4 regions of the Actinomadura sp. RB99 genome follow, and region 2 is predicted to be linked to each of the others. Evidence: riboswitches for the same ligand, from Rfam matches in the RefSeq annotation. Region 2 holds a riboswitch; each other region holds the start of a gene.

Region 1 (5,723 bases), on a different contig from region 2:
GGTCAGCGTGAACAGCAGGCCGTAGTAGACGAGCTGCGACGCGACCGCGACGACCAGGTCCACGCGGACCCGGCGCAGCGCCATCAGCGCGGGCGGCAGCACCGGCGACGCCGCCCGCCGCTGCGTCACCGGGAGAACGGCGACGACCGCGAGCGCGGCGAGCAGCGCCACGGCGGGCGGGACCCGCAGCCAGCCGCTCGTCCCCGCGTCCACCAGCCCGAACGTCAGCGCGGTGAGCCCGGCGACCGACAGCAGCAACCCGGTCCGGTCGATCGGCCGCGCCTTCCCCGACCGGTGCCCGCTCAGCCCGCCCGACGCCGCGAGCGCCAGCACCGCGACCGGGACGTTCACCAGGAACACCAGCCGCCATCCGGCGAGCGACACCAGCGCGCCGCCGAGCACCGGTCCCGCGACGATGCCGAGGCCGGTGATCGAGACGAGCGCGCCGATCCGGCGGGACCGCTCGTCCGGGTCCGGGTAGAGCGCGGCGAGCAGCGCCATCGACGCGGGCACCAGCCCGGCGGCGGGCACGCCGAGCAGCGCCCGGCCCGCGATCAGGAGGCCGGCGCCGGGCGCGGCCGCGCAGAGCAGCGCGACGGCGGCGAACGCGCCGAGCGCCGCCCGGTACACCCGGCGCGGGCCCCACCGGTCCGCGACCGAGCCGGACGCGAGCATCAGTCCGGCGAGCACCACCGTGTAGGCGTCCACCGCCCAGGGCAGTGCCGCCGCGGGCGCGTGCAGGTCGCGCCGCATGTCGGGCAGCGCCACGTTGAGGATCGTCGCGTCCATCGCGATCATGAAGTTGCCGGCCGCGATGCCGGCGAACCGGAGCGGGGCGCCCCGCCGGGCCGGCGGGCTGTCGGGGATCGTCATGGCCACGACCCTCGCCGTCCGGCCGCCCCGCCCGACAGGCCGTGGATCCGATGGGGCCATCGAGAAGTCCGATGGCATAATCCGGACGTGGATTCGCGCTACCTGCGGGCCTTCGTGGCCGTGGCGGAGACCGGGGGCATCTCCTCCGCCGCCGAGCGGCTCGGCTACGCCCAGTCGAGCCTCAGCATCCAGCTGCGCCGGCTGGAGGACGACCTCGGCGTCCGCGTCCTGGCCCGCACCAGCACCGGCACCGCCCTCACCGACGCGGGCCGCCGCCTGCTCCCCTACGCGGTGCAGTCCCTCGAACTGGAGGACCGGATGCGCCGCGCCGCGCGCGACCAGGCCCCGCGGCTGCGCGTCGGCGCCCTGGACTGCCTCGCCGACGAGTGGACGACCGACCTGCTCGCCGCCTTCCAGCACGGCGCCGCCGGCCCGGGCACCGCGCGCGAGGTCGACCTGGCGGTCGGCGACCGCGCGTTCCTCGCCGCCGGGCTAGAGGCCGGCCGTCTCGACCTCGTGTTCGTCTACGACAACGGCGTCCCCGCCACGGGCCCCCACGAGATCGTCGCCGAGGACCGCGTCGTCCTGGTCGCCGCGCCCGAGCACCCCCTCGCCCAGGCGTCGCCGCTGGATCCGGCCGCGCTGATGGCGGCGGAGTTCCTCATCGTCAACCCCGAGTGCACGTCCGAGATGCTGACCCGCCGCTACGGCCGCGCCCTCGGCCCGGGCACCCGCATCGGCATGGCCACCGGCTCCCTCGCCGCGCTGCGCCGGATGGCCGCGCTCGGCCGCGGCGTCGCGCTCGTCCCGGAGACGGCCGTCCGCGCCGAGCTCGACGCCGGCGACCTCGTCCGGCTCGATCCCGCCGTCGACGAGGTCACCGGCGTCCACGTCGAGGCCCGGTGGCGTCCCGGTGCCGAGCCCCTGGTCCGTCCCCTGGTCGAGCTGGCCCGGAGGTCCGCCGGCCTGGCGCGCGGCGAGGCCGGTGCGGCTCGGGCGTCTTGACGGCGGGCGTCTTGACGGCGGCGGACCGCCGTCCGACGATTCGATCATGGCGACGGCAGAGGACGGCGCGGCGGCGGACGGGCGGCGCGCCGGGACGGGCCCCGGCGAGATCGCGGACGACGGGTCGGCGGTCGAGTTCTACGCCGCGCTCCCGCCGGACGTCGCGAGCGCCGCGCTCGTCCACACGACGATCCCGGCCGGCACGCCGGTCCTGGAGCTGGGCGCGGGCACCGGGCGGGTCACCCGCCCGCTGGTCGGGTTCGGCCATCCGGTGACGGCGGTGGACGGCTCCGCGGCGATGCTCGCCCGGATCGAGGGCGCGCGGACGGTGTGCTCGCCGATCCAGGATCTGGACCTGCCCGACCGGTTCGGCTGCGTCCTGCTGATGTCGTACCTGGTCAACTACGGCGACCGGGCGGCGCTCCTCGCGGCCTGCCGGCGCCACGTCCGGCCGGACGGCGTGGTCGTCGTCCAGCGCGACACGGGCAGGCACTGGCACGACGACGCGCCCCGGGAGTGGACGCACGACGGTGTCCGCTACCGGGTGGCGCACCTGGAACGGCCCGACCCCGGGACGGTCGTCGCGACGCTCGAATACCGGATCGGCGAGCGGCGCTGGACGCACACCTTCACCAACCGGCACCTCGGCGACGAGGAGCTTCCCGCGGTGCTGGACGCGGCGGGCCTGCGCCTCGGCCACTTCCTGGACGACGACGGCGCCTGGTTCACCGCCCGCCCCCGCTGACCCGCGGCCCGGCCTGTCGGACCCGTGCGGCACATTGGTCCGCGAAAACGGCGGAGCCGACGCATGCGGGAGGACCGATGGACGAGCGGACGTGGTGGGCCCTGATCGAGGACGCGCGGGCCGAGGCCGGTGCGCACGCCGACGACCGCGACTCCCCCGACGACCCGCTGATCGACCTGGTGGCCGACCGGCTCGCGGAACTGGACGGCCCCGGCATCGTCGCGTTCGACGCCATGCTGACGCGCGTCCTCGACTCGGCGTACCGGCGGCCGCTCTGGAACGCCGCCTACCTCATCGAGGGCGGCTGCGGCGACGACGGCTTCATGGACTTCCGCGCCGGGCTCGCGCTGCTGGGACGCGACGTGTTCGCGCGCGCCGTCGACGACCCCGACACGCTGGCCGACGTCCCCACGGTGGTGCGGATGGCCCGGGAGGACGAGGGGTGGATCGGCGCGGAGGGCCTGCACTACGCGGCGCGCAGCACCTACAAGCGCGTCATGGGAGAGACCGAGTCGTTCGACGCGGCGATGGAGTCGGCCGTGCGCTCGATGCGGCGGCCCGAGCGTCCCGCGGGCGAGAACTGGGACGTCGAGGACGACGCCGAGACCCGGCTGCGCCTGCCCCGGCTGGCCGCCCTGTTCCTCTGAGCGGCCGTTTCTCCATGAGCTTGACAGCTAATGGCATTAGCCTTAGCTTGTAGCTAATGCCATTAGCCAAGCAGGAGGGCACCAGGCCATGAGCACCGCCACCGTTCCGACCGTCCGCAAGGGTTCCGCCGCGCTCGTGGCCCGCCGCACCGCCTGGGGCGCGAACGCGCTGTTCTGGAGCGCGTTCGCCGTCCTCGAAGGCGTCAACCACGGCTGGCTCGCCGCGCTCCTCGCGGTCGCGTTCTTCATCGCGCCCGACCTCACCTTCCTGGCCGGGATCCGGGACGCGCACACCGTCGAGCGCGGGCAGCTCCCGGCACGCGCCGTCCCGTACTACAACGCCGCGCACCGCGCGCTGGTCCCGCTCGCGCTCATCGCGCTCTACACCGTCACTCCGTTCGCGTGGGCTCCGATCTTCGCCGGGCTCTGCGGCTGGATGGCCCACATCTCGTTCGACCGCGCCCTCGGCTACGGCCTGCGCACCAAGGACGGCTTCCAGCGCCACTGACCCCCTCCCCCGACCCGAAGGCGGGCACCGCTACGATCGCGGACGGCGTGAACTGACGCGAGGTGCCCCTCGGGGAGAATCGGGAAGCCGGTGCGAATCCGGCACGGGCCCGCCGCGGTGACCGGGGAGCCGCCGCCCACGCGCGCACGCGCGGCCACTGGCCGTCAGGCCGGGAAGGCGGGCGGTGAGGCGTCGATCCGGGAGTCCGAAGACCGGCCTCGCTCCACCGGCCGCCCGCCCTGGGCGGCCCGACCGCAGCGGGAGCCTGCCCATGAACCTGTACGACGTCATCCACCGCCGCCGCGACGTACGCGCCGAGTTCACCGGCGCGCCGATCCCGGACGGCGTCCTCGACCGCGTCCTCACCGCCGCGCACGCCGCCCCCAGCGTCGGCCTCACCCAGCCCTGGGACTTCGTGCTGGTCCGCGACCCGGACGTCCGCCGCGCGTTCCACGACCACGTCCGGTCCGAGCGCGACGCGTTCGCCGCCACCCTCACCGGCGACGCCGCCGCCCGCTTCGCCCGCATCAAGATCGACGGGGTGCTCGAATCCACCGTGTCGATCGTGGTGACCTACGACGCCGAGCGCGGCGGCCCCGCCGTCCTCGGCCGGCACGCGATCGCCGACGCCGGCCTGTACTCCGTCTGCCTGGCCGTCCAGAACCTCTGGCTGGCGGCGACGGCGGAGGGACTGGGCGTCGGCTGGGTGTCGTTCTACCGCGAGCCCTACCTGCGCGACCTCCTCGGCATCCCGGCGGGCGTCCGGCCGGTCGCCTGGCTGTGCGTCGGGCCGGTCACGCACCTGGAGGCCGTCCCGGACCTCGAACGGCACGGCTGGCGGCACCGCCGCCCCCTCCACGCGGCCGTCCACCACGACCGCTGGTGAGCACGGCACCCGAATAATCAGGTGCGCCGCCCCGCCCATGGCGTGATCATGCCTGCATGGACCCGGTACGCATCAGGCGCATGTCGCGGGACGACCTCGTCGCGACCGAGCGCGCGGCGGCGGTGACGTTCCTCGAAGGCGACCGCCTCAGCCGGCGGGTGGGCGAACCGGACCCGGAACCGCCGACGGAGGAGCAGTCCCGCCGCCTGATCGACCGCCTGGGCCACTTCCTGTCCGTCGACCCGGACGGCTGCTGGATCGCCGAAGAGGGCCGGGACGTCGTGGGCTTCGCCGTCTCCCAGAACCGCGAAGGGCTCTGGTACCTGGCGACCTACGGCGTCCTGCCCGGCCGGCAGGGGAAGGGCATCGGCAAGCGCCTGATGGACGCCGTCCTCGCGCACGCGGGCGACCGGCCGGGCCTGTTCTCCTCGACGGTGCATCCGGCGGCGACGCGCCGCTACCGTCTGGCGGGATTCACCCTGCACCCGCAGATGCGGATGGTCGGCACCGTCGACCGGGCCACGCTGCCCGCCGTCCGCGGACTGCGGGACGGGCACGCCGACGACCTCGAATGGATGGACGAACTGGACACCGCCGTCCGCGGCGCGGGCCACGGCCCCGACCACGTCCACATGCTGGAGACGCTGCGGCTGGTCGTCTCCGACGCGCCCGGCCGGCGCGGCTACGTCTACATCGACGAGGGCGCGGGACGTCCCACGCTGCTGGCCGCCGACCGTCCCGGGACCGCCGAGACCCTGCTGTGGGAGGCGCTCGCCGCCGCGCGCGGGGACACCCTCGTCAACTGCATCACCACCGACAACCACTGGGCGGTGGACGTCGGCCTCGCCGCCCGCCTCGACATCGGCCAGGAGGGCTACATCGCCGTCCGCGGCATGCCCGCCCCCGCCCCCTACCTGGCGAGCGGCCACTACCTGTGACCCGCCGTCCTGCCGCGAGAAGGGGTGGGACGCTTCCGGGCAATCAAGGACGTGACCCCCCTCCACGCCTCCAGAAGGGTCCCGCATGACCCTTCCTCCAGCGCCACGGGACGAGCCGTGA
Region 2 (5,723 bases):
GGCGGATCTTGCGGGCCGCGATGCGGCGCTCGATGTCCTCCTGCGCGGGCAGCAGCCGGCCGGCCGTGATGACGGCGCGGGAGTACTCCTCGGTCTGCAGCAGCCCGTGGATGAGCTGCGGGTCCCAGGTGCGGATGTGCGACGCCTCGTCCTCCAGCGCGACGTAGCTGCCCGCGAAGACGTCCTGGTAGGCGGTCCACCAGCCGCGCTGCCCCGCCTGCCTGGCCAGCGTGATCAGCGCGTCGCGGTCGGGGCTCGGAACGCCGTACAGGTCGAGGATGTCGGCGATGTCGCCGGGGCGCGGCCGGGTCTGGCTGGTCTCCAGCCGGGAGACGGTGGCCCGGGACCAGTCGAGGCGGTCCGCCACCTCCTGCAGGGTGAGTCCCTGCTCCTCGCGCAGCTTGCGGAGCTCCCGCGCCAGACGGCGGCCACGAACGGTGGGGCGGTAGGTCATGGGAGCGAAGTCTCGCCGCTCTCGGGCCGCGCCACAACGCGATTGGCGAACCCGGCACGAAGGGCAGGGCAATTCCATCAAGGCGCTTGCGAACGTGAGAATCTCACGAGAGTCTTGAATGCGTGACTGCTCGGGGACCGATAGTGACGGCGACCGGACCGCGCTCCCGGCAGGCGGCCCGCGGGAGGCACTCGTGAAGACCCCGCCTGAGACCACCGACGCGAGCCAGCGCGCGCCGCGGCGCACCGCCGGGCCGCGCGCCGGGCACGACCGGTCGGCCGCCCCGGCCGCCGACCCCGCGGCGCCGCCCGGCGCCCCCTCCGACCAGGCGGCCGACCTCGCCGCGGACATGATGACCGACGCCGCCGCCATGGCCGACGCGATGGCCGCCGGGGGCGCGCGCGGGCCGGGCGGCGCCAGGCCGGGCTGGGTGTGGGCGCTCCCCGGCGGCCCCGGCTGCGCGAGCCACGCCCGCCGCGTGCTGCGCGACGCGCTCGCCTCGCTCGGCGTGCGGGACGAGGCGATCGGCGACGCGCAGCTGATGGTGAGCGAGCTGGCCACCAACGCGCACCAGCACGCCGGCGACCACGGCCCGCACGAGCTGTGGCTCTACCTGGGCGACCCGCCCGGCGCCGAGCCCCGCCCGTCCGGCGCCCCGGCGAGCCCGGGTGCCCTGGCCGGTCCCGGCCTCGCGGGCGCTCCGGTCGGTGCCGAGGTGCGGTGCGCCGTCTTCGACGCCTACGTCGACGCGTCGCTGCCCGGCTACTCGTGGACGTCCGGGGACTGCGGGCGCGGTCTCAGCATCGTCCGCGAGCTGTCGCGGGGCCGCTGGGGCATGCTGCGGACGCTGTCACGGCTCGGCCCGGGCGTCCGCGGCAAGGCCGTCTGGTTCGCCGTCCCGGTGCGCGGCGGCGTGAAGCAGCCGGTCCCCGGTCTCTAGGCGCCCCCCGCCCGCGTCCTGGGCCTCCAGCGCGGGGGCGATGTCGGTGACCATCGACAGCAGCGACCTGGTCAGCAGCGTCTGCACCTGCGCGCGGTCGAGGGTCCGCTCCTGGAGCCACTGCCGCGTCGCCGCGTCCGCGAGCCCGGAGTAGACGCGCAGGACGGCCCGCAGCGTGCCGGTCGGCGCGGGCACCCGCAGGACGGCGAGCATGTGCTCGACCGTCCGGTCGCGGAACCGGTTGACGAGGTGGAGCAGCTCGGGGTCCTGCCCGAAGCCCTCCGCGTCCAGCGCCGCGAACCAGGTGGTGGCGTTCCGCTCGGCGGTGTCGAGGAACAGGTTCACGCACAGCTCGACCGTCTCAGGCAGCGTCATCCGCTCGTCCGGGGGCGGCGCCTGCACCGCCGCGGTGGCCGTGAGGCCCTGGACGACCTTGAGGAACAGCTCCCGCTTGGTCCCGAAGTAGTAGTGGATGAGCCCGCGCTGGACGCCGGCCTCGCGGGCGATCGCCGCGGTGGCCACCTCCGCGTACGGCAGCTCGGTGAACATGCGGCGCGCGACGTCGAGGATCTGGTCGCGCCGCTCGTCGCGCGGCAGGCGCTGGTAGCGGGCCTTCGGGCTCCTGGTGTCGCCCGGGTGCGGCGTCGCGGCTCCGGCGGCCTCGCCGCGCGGGGCTGCGCGTCGCTCCATACCGACCAGTAGACCATCTCATTGGCGTATCGCCAACATTGACCGGCACTCCGCCGATAGATGGCCGGGTCGAGCGCGTCCGGCCGGTGTGCGATCCTGGGCGGGCGACGGACGCGGAGGAACCCGGTGCGAATCCGGGGCTGTCCCGCAACTGTGACCAGGGGAGCCCCCCTCGACACGGCCACGGCACGCGGTGCTGGAAGGCCGAGGGGGAGCGGTGATCCGGGAGCCAGGAGACTCCGGCCGTCGGACAGGCACCGCCACGGGCGTGGACACCCGAGGAAGGATGACGAGACGTGCGACCTGCGTCGGCGCCGGACACCGGCCGGCCGGAGAGGCGCGCCCGCGCGCGCTACCCCTTCTCCGCCGTCGTCGGAATGGCCGATCTGAAGCTCGCCCTGCTGATCAACGCGGTGTCGCCGGGCGTCGGCGGCGTGCTGGTCCGCGGCGAGAAGGGCACCGCCAAGTCGACGATCGTGCGCGCGCTGGCCGGGCTGCTGCCCCCGGTGCCGGCCGTGCCGGGCTGCCGGTTCTCCTGCGACCCGGACGATCCCGACCCGGCGTGCCCCGACGGCCCGCACACCCCCGGCGAGGCGGGGACGCGGGACGCGCGGCTGGTCGAGCTGCCGGTGGGCGCGTCCGAGGACCGGCTCACCGGATCGCTGGACATCGAGCGCGCGCTGACCGAGGGCGTGAAGGCGTTCGAGCCGGGCCTGCTCGCGGCCGCGCACCGCGGCGTCCTGTACGTCGACGAGGTCAACCTGCTCCATGACCACCTGGTCGACCTGCTGCTGGACGCGGCGGCCATGGGCGAGTCGTACGTCGAGCGCGAGGGCGTCTCCGTCCGGCACGCGGCGCGGTTCCTGCTGGTGGGGACGATGAACCCGGAGGAGGGCGAGCTGCGCCCGCAGCTGCTGGACCGGTTCGGGCTGACCATCGAGGTCGCCGCGACCCGCGACCCGGCCGAGCGCGCCGAGGTCGTCCGGCGGCGGCTGCGGTTCGAGGACGACCCGGACGGCTTCGCGGCGGCCTTCGCCGCGGACGAGGCGGACCTGGCCCGGCGGATCGCCGCCGCCCGCCGCCGGCTGCCCGGCGTGGAGCTGACCGACGCCGCGCTCCGCCAGATCACCGCCGTGTGCGCGTCGTTCGAGGTGGACGGCCTGCGCGCCGACCTGGTGACGGCGCGGGCCGCGATCGCCCTGGCCGCCTGGCACGGCCGCGACGCGGTGACGGCCGACGACGTCCGGACGGCGGCGCGGCTCGCGCTGCCGCACCGGCGCCGCCGCGACCCGTTCGACGCGCCCGGCCTGGACCGGCAGAAGCTCGACGAGGTGCTCGAAGAGCACGGCGACGAGCCGGAGCCGCCCGACGACCCGGGACCTCCCGGCGACGGCCCGGACGGTCCGGACGGCCCGGACGGGGGAGGCGGCGGCCTTCCCGACGGCTCCGGGCAGGACGCGCCCGTCCCGCCGCCGGCCGGCCCGCCCCCGGAGGAGACGCCGCAGTCCGGGGAGAGCGGCGGCCCGGGGCGGTCGGGCGAGAGCGAGCCCGCGCCGGCGGACGCCGCCTACAAGCCGCGTCTCTTCACCGTCCCCGGGCTGGGCGAAGGCGCGCCGGGACGGCGTTCCAAGGCGCGCAGCCCGTACGGACGCGTGTCAGGCGCACGGCCGGGCGCGCGCGGGCTGCACCTGACGGCGACGCTGCGCGCGGCGGCACCGCACCAGCGCGCGCGGGGACGCACCGGTTCCGGTCTGGTCGTCCAACCCGAAGACCTGCGCGAAGCGGTTCGCGACGGACGGGAGGGCAACCTCGTCCTGTTCGTCGTCGACGCCAGCGGTTCGATGGCGGCGCGCAAGCGGATGCGCGCGGTGAAGGGCGCCGTCCTCAGCCTCCTCCTCGACGCCTACCAGCGGCGCGACAAGGTCGGCCTCATCACCTTCCGGGGACGGGACGCCGACCTGGCGCTGCCGCCCACGTCGTCGGTGGAGGCCGGGGCGCGCCGCCTCGACGCGCTGCCGACCGGGGGCCGCACCCCGCTGTCCGCCGGGCTGGCGCGGGCCGCCGAGGTGCTGCGGGTCGAGCGGCTGCGCGACCCGGCCCGCCGCCCGCTGCTGGTCGTGGTGACCGACGGCCGCGCCACCCACGGCCCCGACCCGTCGGCGGCGGCCGGGCTGCTCGCCGGCGTCGCGTCGGTGGTCGTCGACTGCGAGTCCGGGCCGGTGCGGCTCGGCCTCGCCGCCGCGCTCGGCGCCCGGCTCGGCGCCGAGGTCGTCCGGCTCGACCGCCTCGCCGCCGACGCGCTCGCCGGGGTCGTCCGCGACGCGCGCGGCGGCGCGCGGAACGTCGCCTGACCGCCGCAGAAGACCTCGCGTGACCGCTGGAGAAGACCTCCCGTGACCGCCGGGGAATCCGCATGACCGCCGGGGAAACCGCCGCCGACCCAGGAAGCAGGGGCTGAGATGCCGCAGGGCAAGCCGGAGTACGTGCCGGACGACGGGCTCACCACCAGGCAGCGCCGCAACCGGCCGCTGGTGATGGTGCACACCGGACCGGGCAAGGGGAAGTCGACGGCCGCGTTCGGGCTCGCGCTGCGGGCCTGGAACCAGGGCTGGCCGATCGGGGTGTTCCAGTTCGTCAAGTCGGCGAAGTGGCGGATCGGCGAGGAGAACGCGCTGCTCGCGCTCGGCCGCCTGCACGAGCGGACCGGCGAAGGGGGGCCGGTGTCCTGGAACAAGATGGGCGAGGGCTGGTCGTGGATCCAGCGGCCCGGCACCGAGGCCGACCACGAGGCCGACGCCCGCGAGGGCTGGGAGCAGATCAAGCGCGACCTGGCCGCCGAGAAGTACCGCCTCTACGTGCTGGACGAGTTCACCTATCCGATGAAGTGGGGCTGGGTCGACGTCGAGGACGTCGTCGCCGCGCTGGCGGACCGGCCCGGCAACCAGCATGTGGTGATCACCGGCCGGGACGCCGACCCGCGGCTGATCGAGGCCGCCGACCTGGTCACGGAGATGGCCAAGGTGCGGCACCCGATGGACGGCGGCCAGAAGGGGCAGAAGGGCATCGAGTGGTGAGCGTCCCGCGGCTCGTCGTCGCGGCGCCCTCGTCGGGCAGCGGCAAGACGACCGTGGCGACCGGGCTGATGGCCGCGCTCGCGATGCGCGGCCTGCGGGTCTCGCCGCACAAGGTGGGTCCGGACTACATCGACCCCGGCTACCACGCGCTCGCGACGGGCCGTCCCGGCCGGAACCTCGACCCCTGGCTGACGTCCGAGGACCTCGTCGTGCCGCTGTTCCTGCACGGCGCGCGGGACGCGGACATCGCGGTCGTCGAAGGCGTCATGGGCCTGTACGACGGCGCCGCCGGTCTCGGGCCGTCCGACTCGGCCGGGGGAGGGGACTACGCGTCCACGGCGCACGTCGCGACGCTCCTGGCCGCGCCGGTCGTGCTGGTCGTGGACGCGTCCGCCGCCGCCGGGAGGTCCGTGGCGGCGCTCGTCCACGGGTTCCGGTCGTTCGGGACGGTCCGCGTCGGCGGCGTCGTCCTGAACCGGCTCGGTTCCGACGGCCACGAGCGCATGTGCCGCGCGGCCGTCGAGGAGCTCGGGCTGCCCGTCCTGGGCGCGCTGCGCCGCAGCGA
Region 3 (5,723 bases), on a different contig from region 2:
ATCGCGCGGGGCAACGCGGTCTGCACGGCGACCGGGCTGAACGGCCGCTACCACGACCGGCACGTCGTCCCGGTCGGGTACGTCTGGCACTCCACGGTCCGGCCGCACCGCGTCCGCAAGGTCTACGTCCTCTCGGGCACCTGCACCTTCCCGGTGCAGGTCGGCGGCAGGCCCGGACGGGCCTTCGTCGGGTTCGCCTTCCACTACGCGATCAACCCGGACGCGCGGGGGGTGAGCCCGAAGACCGCGGGCTCGGCGCTCACCACCACGGTCCGCTACGGCCGCTGACGCGGCCGGCCATGACCGCGCCCGATGGCGCGCACCCGGGGACGGGCGCGCCATCGGGCGCCACCACGGATCAGGCGATCTTGTGGACCCAGCCGTAGGGGTCGGGGCGGGTGCCGTACTGGATGCCGACCAGCTCCTGCCGCAGCTTCATGGAGATCTCGCCGGGCTCGCCGTCGCCGATCGTCCACTCGCGGTCGCGGCCCCTGACCCGGCCGACCGGACTGATGATCGCGGCGGTGCCGCAGCCGAACACCTCGGTGATCTCGCCGGACGCGCAGCCGGCCTGCCACTCGTCGATGCTGATCTTGCCCTCCTCGGCGGGGATGCCGAGGTCCGGGGCGAGCTTGAGCATCGAGTCGCGGGTGACGCCCGCGAGGAGCGTGCCGGTGAGCGCCGGGGTGAGCAGCCGGGCGTCGGAACCGGAGCCGTAGACGAACATCAGGTTCATCGAGCCGACCTCCTCGACCCAGCGGTGCTCCACCGCGTCGAGCCAGACGACCTGGTCGCAGCCCTGCGCGACGGCCTCGGCCTGGCCCGCGAACGACGCCGCGTAGTTGCCGCCGAACTTGGCCTCGCCGGTGCCGCCGGGCGCCGCGCGGGTGTAGTCCTGCGACAGCCACACCGAGACGGGCTTGATCCCGCGCGGGTAGTACAGCCCGGACGGGGAGGCGATGATCATGAAGAGGAACTCGTGCGCCGGGCTGTTCACGCCGAGGGCGCGGGTCGTGGCGAACATGAACGGCCGCAGGTAGAGGCTGTGCCCCTCGGTGTCGGGCACCCACGCCTTGTCGGTGGCGACCAGCAGCTCGACGGCGTCGACGAACAGCTGCTCGGGGATCTGCGGCATGGCCATCCGCTTGGCGGATCGGTTCATCCGGGCCGCGTTCATGTACGGCCGGAAGGTGACGATCGAGCCGTCCGGCTGCTTGTAGGCCTTGAGGCCCTCGAACAGCTCCTGGGCGTAGTGGAACACCTGGCTGGCCGGGTCCATCGGGATCGGCCCGTACGGTTCGAGCTTCGCGTCGTACCACCCCCGGTCCGCCGAGTACCGGATGGTGATCATGTGGTCGGTGAAGTACCGGCCGAAGCCCGGATCGGCCAGGACGCGCTCGCGCTCGGCGGCCGTCGCGGGCCGCTCGGTCAGCGTGATCTCGAAGTCCAGGGTGTCGCTCATCGCCGTTCGTCCTCTCCCGATCGCCGGCGCGGCTCCATTGCCGCTGCGGCGTCCTTAGTCCCTATTGTCGTACTTTGTTCCTCGACCCCACTCCTCGCACGCGGCGCATACGGAAAACCGGGCGCGCCGCGAGGCGCGCCCGGAGTGTCCCTGCTCGTGGCCAGAGAGGCGCGCCCTCAGCCCGATACTCGCTTGGCGATCGCGTCGCCGATCTGGGCGGTCGACCGCGTCCCGAGCGCGCCGCGCTCGGCCAGGTCGTCGGAGACGGCCTGCTCGACGCGGCGAGCGGCCTCGCCCGCGCCGATGTGGTCGAGCAGCATCGCGACCGACAGGATCGTGGCGGTCGGGTCGGCCTTGCCCTGCCCCGCGATGTCGGGCGCGCTGCCGTGCACCGGCTCGAACATCGACGGCGCCGTCCGGTCGGGGTTGACGTTCCCGGACGCGGCGAGCCCGATGCCGCCGGCGATCGCGGCGCCGATGTCGGTGATGATGTCGCCGAACAGGTTGTCGGTGACGACGACGTCGAACCGCTGCGGCTGGCCGACGAAGAACATGGTGGCCGCGTCGACATGGCAGTAGTCGGTCGCGACCTGCGGGTACTCCGCACCGACCCGCTTCATGACGCGCTGGTAGAGATCACCGGCGAAGGTCAGGACGTTGTCCTTGTGGACGAGCGTCAGCTTCTTGCGCGGGCGCGACGCCGCGACCTCGAACGCGTAGCGGACGACCCGCTCGACGCCGAAGGCGGTGTTCACGCTCTCCTGCGTGGCGACCTCGTGCTCGGTGCCCTTGCGCAGGACGCCGCCGACGCCCGTGTAGGGGCCCTCGGTGCCCTCGCGGACGACGACCATGTCGATGTCGTCGGGCGTGACGTCGGCGAGGGGGGTCTTCACGCCCGGGAACAGCTTCACCGGGCGGAGGTTGACGTAGTGGTCGAGCTCGAACCGGGTCCGCAGCAGCAGCCCGCGCTCCAGTGTCCCGCTCGGGACGCTCGGGTCGCCGACGGCGCCGAGCAGGATGACGTCCTGGCCGCGCAGCTCCTCCAGCACCGAGTCGGGCAGCGTCTCCCCGGTCCGGTGCCAGCGGGCGGCGCCCAGGTCGTAGGAGGTCTGCTCGAACGCGAGGCCGCTGGACGGGGCGACGGCCTCGAGGACCTTCAGTCCCTCGGCGACCACCTCGGGGCCGATCCCGTCACCGGGAATGACGGCCAGACGAATGCTGCGGGAAGCCATGGGCGTACTGTACTGCAAACGTCTCACTGCTTGGGCTTGCGTCTCATATCCCGGTATCGGTGTCTCGGCGGGGCGGTCCCGGCGGCCGCGGACGATCGCCGCGGACGGCGGCGCGAACGTCACCTTTGTCACCCTTCGCGGGCTTGACGCGCCGGTGGGGAGAGGAGACGCTCTCCTCGACAAGTTCACATCGAGGCGACGGTGCGCAGGAACCTGGTGCGAATCCAGGACGGTCCCGCCACTGTGACCAGGGAGTCTCCCCCAGCACGACCACGGCCGGCCGCACCGGCGGGAAGGTCGGAGGGAGACGGCGATCTGGGAGTCAGGACACTGACCCGTCGTCCTCCCGCAACCGGGGCGAGTGCACCCCGTGAGGAGACCCGACATGGCCGAGTCCGCCGTACCGTCCGCCACGTCCCCGCAGGCCGAGCCGTTCGCGGCGCCGCTGCGCCTGCCGATCCGCGACATCGTGCCATGGGCGGTGCTCGCCGTCGTGCTGGCCGCGATCCTGATCTACTTCGTCGGCGCCGAGCAGGGCGCGACGTCGGTCTTCGGCGGCACCTGGGTGCACGAGTTCACCCACGACGGCCGGCACCTGCTCGGCTTCCCCTGCCACTAGGCCGCGCCGATGATGAGAGCACTGCTGGTCCGCGGGATGCTCGCGGGCCTGGCCGCTGCCGCCCTCGCCCTGGTCGTCGCGTGGCTGTACGGGGAGCCGCAGGTCGGGCACGCCATCGCGTTCGAGGAGGCGAGGGCGCACGCCGAGCACGCCGGGCACGAGCCGGAGGTCGTCGGCCGCACCGTGCAGAAGACCGCCGGCCTGATCACCGCCATGGCGGTGTACGGGACGGCGCTCGGCGGGCTCTTCTCGATCGCGTTCGCCTTCGCGTCCGGACGGCTGGGACGGCTCGGCGCGCGCGCCACCGCCGCCCTGGTCGCCCTCGCCGGGTTCGTGGCGATCGAGCTGGTGCCGTTCCTGAAGTACCCGGCGACGCCCCCGGCGGTCGGCAACCCGACCACGATCGGCGGCCGGACGGCGCTGTACTTCTGCATGATGGCGCTGGGGATCCTGGCGACGACCGCGGCGGTGATCGTGTGCCGCCGCCTCGTCCCCCGGCTCGGCGCCTGGAACGCGATCACGGCGACGGCGGCCGGCTACGCCGTCCTGCTGGCGGTCGTGTACCGGCTCACGCCGGAGCCCGAGGCGGTTCCGGAGCACTTCCCGGCCACGGTCCTGTGGGACTTCCGGCTCGCGTCCCTGGGCGTCCAGCTCGTCCTGTGGAGCACGATCGGGCTGCTGTTCGGTTACCTGACCGAGCGTTCGGTGGCCCGCCACCGGGCCGCCGTCCCGGCCTGACCGCCGCCGGCCGCCGTCACGGGCGCACCCGTGGCGGCGGCCCGTCGCGGCGCGGCGGGCGGCGCAGGCCGCAGTCGCCGCACATCTCGCCGCCGGGCGGGACGCGGTAGTACAGACAGCAGTTGCGCCGGACGAAGCCGCGCCGGCCGAACGCCCCGGCGCCCGCCAGCGGGGGCCGGGCCAGGAGTTCGCGGACGAGCGCGGCGCGGGCGCCGTCGGGCGGGCCGACGTTCAGGCCGCCGGCGAGGGCCGACGCCGCGTTCCCCCACAGCAGGCCGTCCGCGAGGCGGGTGAAGGTGAGCATCGTCGCGCGCAGCGGCTCCAGCTGGCCGGTGACGACCGCGTCGTGGACCAGGCCCGCCGCTTCGGCGGGGCCGTCGGCCCGGTGCCCGCGCGGTTCGGCCAGCCAGAGCGCGATGGGGGCGCCGGGCGCCCACCGCCAGTGCAGGCCGGACAGGTCGGGGACGACGCCCCGGGCCGCCGCCGCGACGACCGGCGACCACAGGCGCGACGCGAGGCCCTGGAACAGGATGGACGCGGCGACGCGCCGCTCGCGGGTGCCGAGCCGCTCGGCGTACAGGCCGGTGAGGCCGGCGAGCCGCGCGGGGTCGCGCTCGGGCAGCGGACGCCAGGTCGGGTCGGCCTCCTCGGCCGGGTCCGTGGTGATCTCGAAGTAGGGCCCGAGGCGCCCGGCGGCGCGCAGCGCCTCCGCGACCTCCCCGGCCCCGGCGGGCATCGGCGACGGCATGGCGTTCACCCTGCCATGCCGCGCCGGCGCGTCTGCCGGGAGGCCCGGGGCCGCGCTACCGCGAGGGGTGGCCGCCGTTGTCGCGGCGGTCCAGGGCCGTCTGCAGGGCGCGGGCGGCCTCCTCCGCGGCGTCGTCCGCGGGCGTGCCGGTACGGGTGGTGTCGTTCATGATTCGCTCCGAATCGCCGAGACTCTGGATGCCGGGCCGCCCGGGACGCGTGGTTCGCACGGGTCCGGGCGCGGAATCGGGCTCATGGCCGGGTCGAACCTCCGCAGCGGCGCCGGCCCGCCGATGTCAGGCCCCGCTGCGGCAGCGAAGGATTACCACGAAACGCCGCATGACTGCCTTCGACGGTACCCGCCGTCCAGGCGACTGTCCCGACCCGTGGCGTAAAATCTCAACATATGAGACGTGACGGTGCTCACGACCACGACGGGCGGGCACCCGGCCCGTGCCGGACGCCCGCCCGCGGCGGTCACCTCTCGCTCTCCCGGGTCAGTCCAGGTCGACGCGGCGGCCCATGTCGGCGCCCACCTCGGCGGAGATCGCGTCCACGAGCTGCGACGGGATGCCGGAGTCGACGGTCAGCGCGATCAGCGCCTTGCCGCCCTTGGCGTCCCGGCCGACCTGCATGCCGGCGATGTTGACCTCGGCGTCGCCGAGCAGCTTGCCGACGGCGCCGACGATGCCCGGGCGGTCGACGTAGGAGAAGAACGCCATGTGCGCGGTCGGCACCAGCTCCATGTTGTAGCCGTTGATCTCGATGATCCGCTCGGCGTGCTTCGGGCCGGTCAGCGTGCCGGACACCGACACCACGCCGCCGTCGCCCATCGTGCCGCGCACCTGCACCACGTTCCGCCAGTCGGGGCTGTCCTCGCTGGTGGTGAGGGTGACCTCGACGCCCCGGTCGCGGGCCAGCAGCG
Region 4 (5,723 bases), on a different contig from region 2:
ACCTGCACCGCCTCGACCCCACGACCCCGATCGAGGAGACGGCCGGGGTGCTCGGCGAGCTCGTCCAGGCGGGGAAGATCGGCGGGTACGGGCTGTCGGAGGTGTCGGAGCGGACGCTGCGGCGCGCGCACGCCGTCCACCCCGTGACGGCGCTGCAGACCGAGTACTCGCCGCTCCAGCGGGCGCCGGAGAAGGAGCTGATCCTGGCGTGCGCGGAGCTGGGCGTCGCGTTCGTCGCCTACAGCCCGCTCGGGCGGGGCCTCCTCGGCGGCCAGGTCCGCGGCTTCGACGACCTGGAGGCGGGCGACTGGCGGCGCGGGAACCCGCGCTTCCAGGCCGGCAACGTGGAGCGCAACGTCTCGCTCGCGGACCGGGTGGCGGCGCTCGCCGCCGAGCAGGGCGTCACGGCGGCGCAGCTCGTGCTGGCCTGGCTGGTCGACCGCGGCGCGCTGCCGATCCCGGGGACCCGCAAGGCCGCGAACGCCCGCGCCAACGCCGCCGCCGGGGACCTGGCGCTGGACGCGCCGGTCTTCGCGCGGCTGGAGGAGATCGTCCCCCCGGACGCGGCGGCGGGCGCCCAGGGCAACGAGTCCTACCTCGCCAACCTCGACACCTGAGCCGGCCCCCACGCCGGAGCCACCGGACGGCCCGTCCCGGGATCGGGGCGGGCCGTCCGCGCGGTCAGCGGCGGGGACCGCCGCGCAGGCGGGAGAGGAGGTTGCGGGCCTTCTCCTGGTTGCGCGGGTCGTTGATGAACCGCTCCGCCTTCGCGCGGGCCTTCTGCGCCTGCGGGCTGCGGGCGAGCTGCTCCGCCTTGGCCCGCGCCTTCTGGCCCTGCGGGCCGTGCGCGAACTGCTCCGCCTTGGCCTTCGCCTTCTGCGCCTGCGGGCTCTGCGCGAGCCGCTCCGCCTTCGCCCGGGCCTTCTGCCCCTGCGGTCCCCGGACGAAATTCATGATCCGGTCGATGAGAGAAGCCATGTTCTTCCTCCTCGGCCTAGCTTCCCCAGTTCAACGCGTATCCCGGCCGGAAAGTTCGGGGCCGGGGCCCGCGGGGCGTCAGAACGCCTCGTCGAAGGCGACGGTGCCCTCCACACCGATCTGGTATGCCGACACGCGGCGCTCGAAGAAGTTCGACAGCTCCTGGACGTCCTGCAGCTCCATGAACGCGAACGGGTTCGCCGTCCCGTAGCGGACCGGCAGGCCGAGGCGGGCGAGCCGCTGGTCGGCGACGTACTCCAGGTAGGCGCGCATGTCGCCGGCGCTCATCCCGGGCAGGCCGTCGCCGCACAGGTCGCGCGCGAACGCCAGCTCCGCCTCGACGGCCTCCTCCAGCATCGTCGTGACCTGCGCGGTCAGCTCCGCGTCGAACAGCTCCGGCTCCTCCGCCCGGACGGTGTCGACGACGGAGAACGCGAACTCCATGTGCATGGACTCGTCCCGGAAGACCCAGTTCGTCCCGGACGCGAGGCCGTTCAGCAGGCCGCGGGAGCGCAGCCAGTACACGTAGGCGAACGCGCCGTAGAAGAACAGGCCCTCGATGCACGCGGCGAAGCAGATCAGGTTGAGCAGGAACGCGCGCCGGTCCGCGGCGGTGCGCAGCTCGTCCAGCGCGCCGAGCGAGTCGATCCAGCGGAAGCAGAACTCCGCCTTCGCCCGGATGGACGGGATGTGCTCGATCGCCGCGAACGCCCGGGCCCGCTCGTCCTGGTCGGGCAGGTAGGTGTCGAGGAGGGTCAGGTAGAACTGGACGTGCACGGCCTCCTCGAACAGCTGCCGCGACAGGTACAGCCGCGCCTCCGGCGCGTTGACGTGCTTGTAGAGATTGAGGACGAGGTTGTTCGCCACGATCGAGTCGCCGGTGGCGAAGAACGCGACGAGCCGGTTCACCAGGTGCAGCTCCGCCGGCGTGAGGCGGGCGAGATCGGCGAGGTCGGAGGCGAGGTCCACCTCCTCGACCGTCCAGGTGTTGCGGATCGCGGCGCGGTAGCGCGCGTAGAAGTCGGGATAGCGCATGGGCCGCAGGGTCAGGTCCATGCCGGGGTCGAGCAGCGGCATTACTGGCACGCCTCGCAGGTCTCGGGGTTCTCCAGGGAGCAGACCGCCGCGGCGACGGTCGTCTGCGCGATCCGCGTGGCGGGCCGGGAACGCAGGTAGTAGGTGGTCTTGAGGCCGCTGCGCCACGCGTAGGCGTACATCGAGGACAGCTTCCCGATCGTCGGCGTCTCCATGAACAGGTTCAGGGAGTGCGACTGGTCGATGTACGGGGTGCGGGCGGCGGCGAGGTCGATCAGGGCCTTCTGCGGCAGCTCCCAGGCCGTCCGGTAGAGGTCCCGCATCTCCTCGGGCAGGTCGACGAGGCCCTGGATCGAGCCGTTCGCCCGCTTGATCGCCTCGCGGACGGCGTCGTTCCACAGCCCGAGCGACTTCAGGTCCTCGACGAGGTACCCGTTGATCTGCAGGAACTCGCCGGACAGCGTCTCGCGCTTGAACAGGTTGGACACCTGCGGCTCGATGCACTCGTAGCAGCCCGCGATGGACGCGATCGTGGCGGTCGGCGCGATCGCGATCAGCAGCGAGTTGCGGAGCCCGACGTCGGCGATCCGGGCGCGGAGCGCGTCCCATTCGGCGGGACGGGTGGGCGCGGCGTCCGGGAAGTGGTCGATGTGCAGCTGGCCGCGCGCGGTGCGGGTCTCTGCGTAGGCGGGGAGCCGGCCGTGCGCCTCGGCGAGGTCGGCGGACGCGGCGTAGGCGGCGAGCGCGATCTCCTCGGCGATCCGGGTGGACAGCTCGCGGGCCTCGGCGGAGTCGAACGGGAGCCGGAGCGTGAAGAACACGTCGGCGAGACCCATGACGCCGAGGCCGACGGGACGCCACTTCCGGTTCGCCGTTTCCGCCTCGGGCGTCGGGTAGAAGCCGCGGTCGATGGTGCGGTCCAGGAACCGGACGGCGGTGCGGACGGTCGCGCGGAGCCGGTCCCAGTCGATCCCGGACGGCGACACGTGCGCGGCCAGGTTCACCGACCCGAGGTTGCACACCGCCGCCTCGTTGTCGCCCGTGACCTCCAGGATCTCGGTGCACAGGTTCGACAGGTGGACGGTCCGGCCCGGCTCGGCGGTCTGGTTGCAGGCCCGGTTCGCGGCGTCCTTGAAGGTCATCCAGCCGTTGCCGGTCTCCGCGAGCGTCCGCATCATCCGCCCGTACAGCTTCCGCGCCGGGACCTGCCGGACGTACCGGCCCTCCTTTTCGGCCGCCCGGTACGCGGCGTCGAAGGCGTCGCCCCACAGGTCCGTCAGCTCCGGGACCTCCTTCGGGTCGAACAGCGACCACGTCCCGTCCGCCTCGACGCGGCGCATGAACTCGTCCGGGATCCAGTTCGCCAGGTTCAGGTCGTGGGTGCGGCGCGCCTCCTCGCCGGTGTTGTCGCGCAGTTCGAGGAACTCCTCGACGTCGGCGTGCCACGGCTCCAGGTACACGCACGCGGCGCCCTTGCGGCGGCCGCCCTGGTTGACGGCGGCGACGGACGCGTCCAGCGTGCGCAGCCACGGGACGATCCCGTTCGAGTGCCCGTTCGTCCCCCGGATCAGCGACCCGCGCGACCGGACCCGCGTCCACGAGATCCCGATCCCGCCCGCGTACTTGCTGAGCCGCGCGACCTGCCCGTACCGCTCGTAGATCGCCTCCAGCTCGTCGCGCGGCGAGTCCAGCAGGAAGCACGACGACAGCTGCGGGCGCCGCGCCGCGGAGTTGAACAGGGTCGGCGAGCTGGGCAGATAGGACAGCGTGCTGAGCAGCCGGTACAGCTCGGCGGCCTCGTCGACGGTGTCGGACAGGCCCACGGCCACCCGCAGGAAGAAGTGCTGCGGGCGCTCCAGGACGAGCCGGGTCCGCGGATGCCGCAGCAGGTACCGGTCGTAGAGGGTGCGGAGCCCGAAGTATCCGAACCGGTCGTCCGCCTCCTCGACCGCGCCTCCCGAGGGGGGGCGACCCCCCGCGCCCCCCGGACCCTCGTCGATGAGGCGGTCCAGCGCGGCGGCGTTCTCGGCGACGAACGCGGCGGGGCCGTCGGCGAGGAGGCCCTCGGCGTGCGCGGCGGCGACGGACTCCGCGAAGCCCCGGACGCCGGCCTCGGCGGTCTCGTCGCGGATCCGGGCGGCCAGCAGCCGCGCGGCGACCCGGGAGTACCCCGGCTCCACCGCGACCAGCGCGGCGGCCTCCCCGATCGCCAGGTCCCGCAGGGCGGCGGCGCTCGCGCCGTCCCCGGCCCGGACCGCGCCGAGCACCCGTTCCGGCGCGGTCCCCTCGACACCGGCGCAGGCCGCGGCGACCTCGGCCGCGATCCCCCCGGCGGCCGGCGCCTCCGCAGGCATGGTGACTGTCACGTTCTCTCCCCTCGTGAGACGGCCTCGCGAGGGCATGCGAACGGGCGCGGCGGCAGGCTGCCGCGCACCGTCCCCCGGCTCACCCGCGAAGCCTCGGACGTACGGCGTGCATGGCAGGTCTTCGGACTCGCGGGCACCCGCGCCTCCTGCCGGAGGCACGACCTACTGGCCGTCGCTTCCCGATCCGGACGATCCGGTTCAGTGCCTGTGACGGCGGTCGTTCCCGCTCACCGCTGCGGGGCAGTCCCGGACTTGCACCGGGTTCCCTCTTACGACGCCCCCGCCGCGAGCGGCGGGGGCGAACCAGCACGGGATTGAACCCTACATCTTGTTGATCCTCATTGCGCAACCCCAACATGTAGGGTGCGTCGGGATCGGATCGCGGGGGTCGGATGCGCGCCCGCGGACCGTGGTGGGACGATGTCCCCGTCATGTCCCCGCGTCCCAGGCAGCCGGCCTTCCGCACCGCGCGCGCGGTCGTCTTCGCGACCGTGTGCGTCGCGCTCGCGACCGTCGGCCACGACCTGGCGTCGCACGAGCCGGTGCCGGGCTGGGCGGTGCTCGCCGGGTTCGGCGCGGCCCTCGCCGTCGCCGCCGCCCTCGCCGGCCACGAGCGCTCCCTCCCGACGATCATGGGCGGGCTGCTCGGCGGCCAGTTCGCGCTGCACACGCTGTTCGCGAGCGCGACCGAGGGCATGCGCGACTGCGACACCGCCGCGCACGCGGGACACGCCGCCGCGACGCCCGCGATGCACGGCTCCGGCACGTCCATGACCGTCGCGCACGTCGCCGCCGCCGTGGTCGCGGCCTGGTGGCTGCGGCGCGGCGAGCGGGCCGCGTGGTCCCTCGCGCGGCGCCTCGCGTCCGCCGCCGACCGCCCGATCCGGCTGCTGCTCGCGCTGCTGCTGATCGAACCGGCGGAGCGCCCGCTGCGTACCCCGGTGGTGCCGGTGGCGGCCGGCGCGATCGCCACGGGACGCGCGCTCCGGCACCAGGTCGTCCGGCGGGGACCCCCTCCGCGTTCGAGGGCGCTCGCCCACCTCTGAGCGAGCGCCGTACGTCACCGGCCGCCGGATCCCGGCGCCCGGCCCTTCCCGTACGACTCGAACGGAGTTCCGTCTTGCCTTCCCGCACGCATGCCCGCCGGCTCGGCACGCTCGCCGTCCTCGCCGGCGCCGGCGTGGTCGCGTTCGCGACCGCCGCGTCCGCGCACGTCACCGTCAACCCGAAGACCGCCGAGCAGGGCTCCTACGCCAAGGTCTCGTTCCGGGTGCCGAACGAGGAGGACAACGCCGCCACCACCAAGCTCGTGGTGAACCTCCCCACCGACCACCCGCTCGCGTC

What was found. Region 2 has a riboswitch for cobalamin ahead of amrb99_RS46225 (putative cobaltochelatase). Riboswitches for the same ligand answer to the same signal wherever they lie in the genome.
Region 1: linked by a shared signal. The riboswitch ahead of bluB (5,6-dimethylbenzimidazole synthase) and the one ahead of amrb99_RS46225 (putative cobaltochelatase) in region 2 are both predicted to bind cobalamin.
Region 3: linked by a shared signal. The riboswitch ahead of amrb99_RS36745 (CbtB domain-containing protein) and the one ahead of amrb99_RS46225 (putative cobaltochelatase) in region 2 are both predicted to bind cobalamin.
Region 4: linked by a shared signal. The riboswitch ahead of amrb99_RS32665 (ribonucleoside-diphosphate reductase subunit alpha) and the one ahead of amrb99_RS46225 (putative cobaltochelatase) in region 2 are both predicted to bind cobalamin.

What each region holds. Positions count from the first base shown of each region.
Region 1 covers NZ_JABMCA010000023.1:58,493-64,215, reverse strand. The annotation lists gene amrb99_RS21580 (MFS transporter) at 1-873, opposite strand, end outside; gene amrb99_RS21575 (LysR family transcriptional regulator) at 961-1,878, shown strand; gene amrb99_RS21570 (class I SAM-dependent methyltransferase) at 1,925-2,623, shown strand; gene amrb99_RS21565 (DUF4240 domain-containing protein) at 2,701-3,270, shown strand; gene amrb99_RS21560 (DUF4260 family protein) at 3,359-3,778, shown strand; cobalamin riboswitch at 3,822-4,014, shown strand; gene bluB (5,6-dimethylbenzimidazole synthase) at 4,050-4,664, shown strand; gene amrb99_RS21550 (GNAT family N-acetyltransferase) at 4,721-5,602, shown strand; gene amrb99_RS21545 (sigma-70 family RNA polymerase sigma factor) at 5,720-5,723, shown strand, end outside.
Region 2 covers NZ_JABMCA010000108.1:14,594-20,316, forward strand. The annotation lists gene amrb99_RS46210 (helix-turn-helix transcriptional regulator) at 1-454, opposite strand, end outside; gene amrb99_RS46215 (ATP-binding protein) at 648-1,394, shown strand; gene amrb99_RS46220 (TetR/AcrR family transcriptional regulator) at 1,305-2,084, opposite strand; cobalamin riboswitch at 2,201-2,324, shown strand; gene amrb99_RS46225 (putative cobaltochelatase) at 2,381-4,435, shown strand; gene cobO (cob(I)yrinic acid a,c-diamide adenosyltransferase) at 4,544-5,158, shown strand; gene amrb99_RS46235 (cobyrinate a,c-diamide synthase) at 5,152-5,723, shown strand, end outside.
Region 3 covers NZ_JABMCA010000059.1:19,896-25,618, forward strand. The annotation lists gene amrb99_RS36730 (hypothetical protein) at 1-288, shown strand, start outside; gene amrb99_RS36735 (branched-chain amino acid aminotransferase) at 359-1,462, opposite strand; gene amrb99_RS36740 (3-isopropylmalate dehydrogenase) at 1,639-2,694, opposite strand; cobalamin riboswitch at 2,859-3,048, shown strand; gene amrb99_RS36745 (CbtB domain-containing protein) at 3,080-3,313, shown strand; gene amrb99_RS36750 (CbtA family protein) at 3,323-4,051, shown strand; gene amrb99_RS36755 ((2Fe-2S)-binding protein) at 4,068-4,799, opposite strand; gene serA (phosphoglycerate dehydrogenase) at 5,296-5,723, opposite strand, start outside.
Region 4 covers NZ_JABMCA010000047.1:12,718-18,440, reverse strand. The annotation lists gene amrb99_RS32680 (aldo/keto reductase) at 1-617, shown strand, start outside; gene amrb99_RS32675 (hypothetical protein) at 682-978, opposite strand; gene amrb99_RS32670 (ribonucleotide-diphosphate reductase subunit beta) at 1,057-2,055, opposite strand; gene amrb99_RS32665 (ribonucleoside-diphosphate reductase subunit alpha) at 2,055-4,379, opposite strand; cobalamin riboswitch at 4,474-4,702, opposite strand; gene amrb99_RS32660 (hypothetical protein) at 4,811-5,425, shown strand; gene amrb99_RS32655 (YcnI family protein) at 5,500-5,723, shown strand, end outside.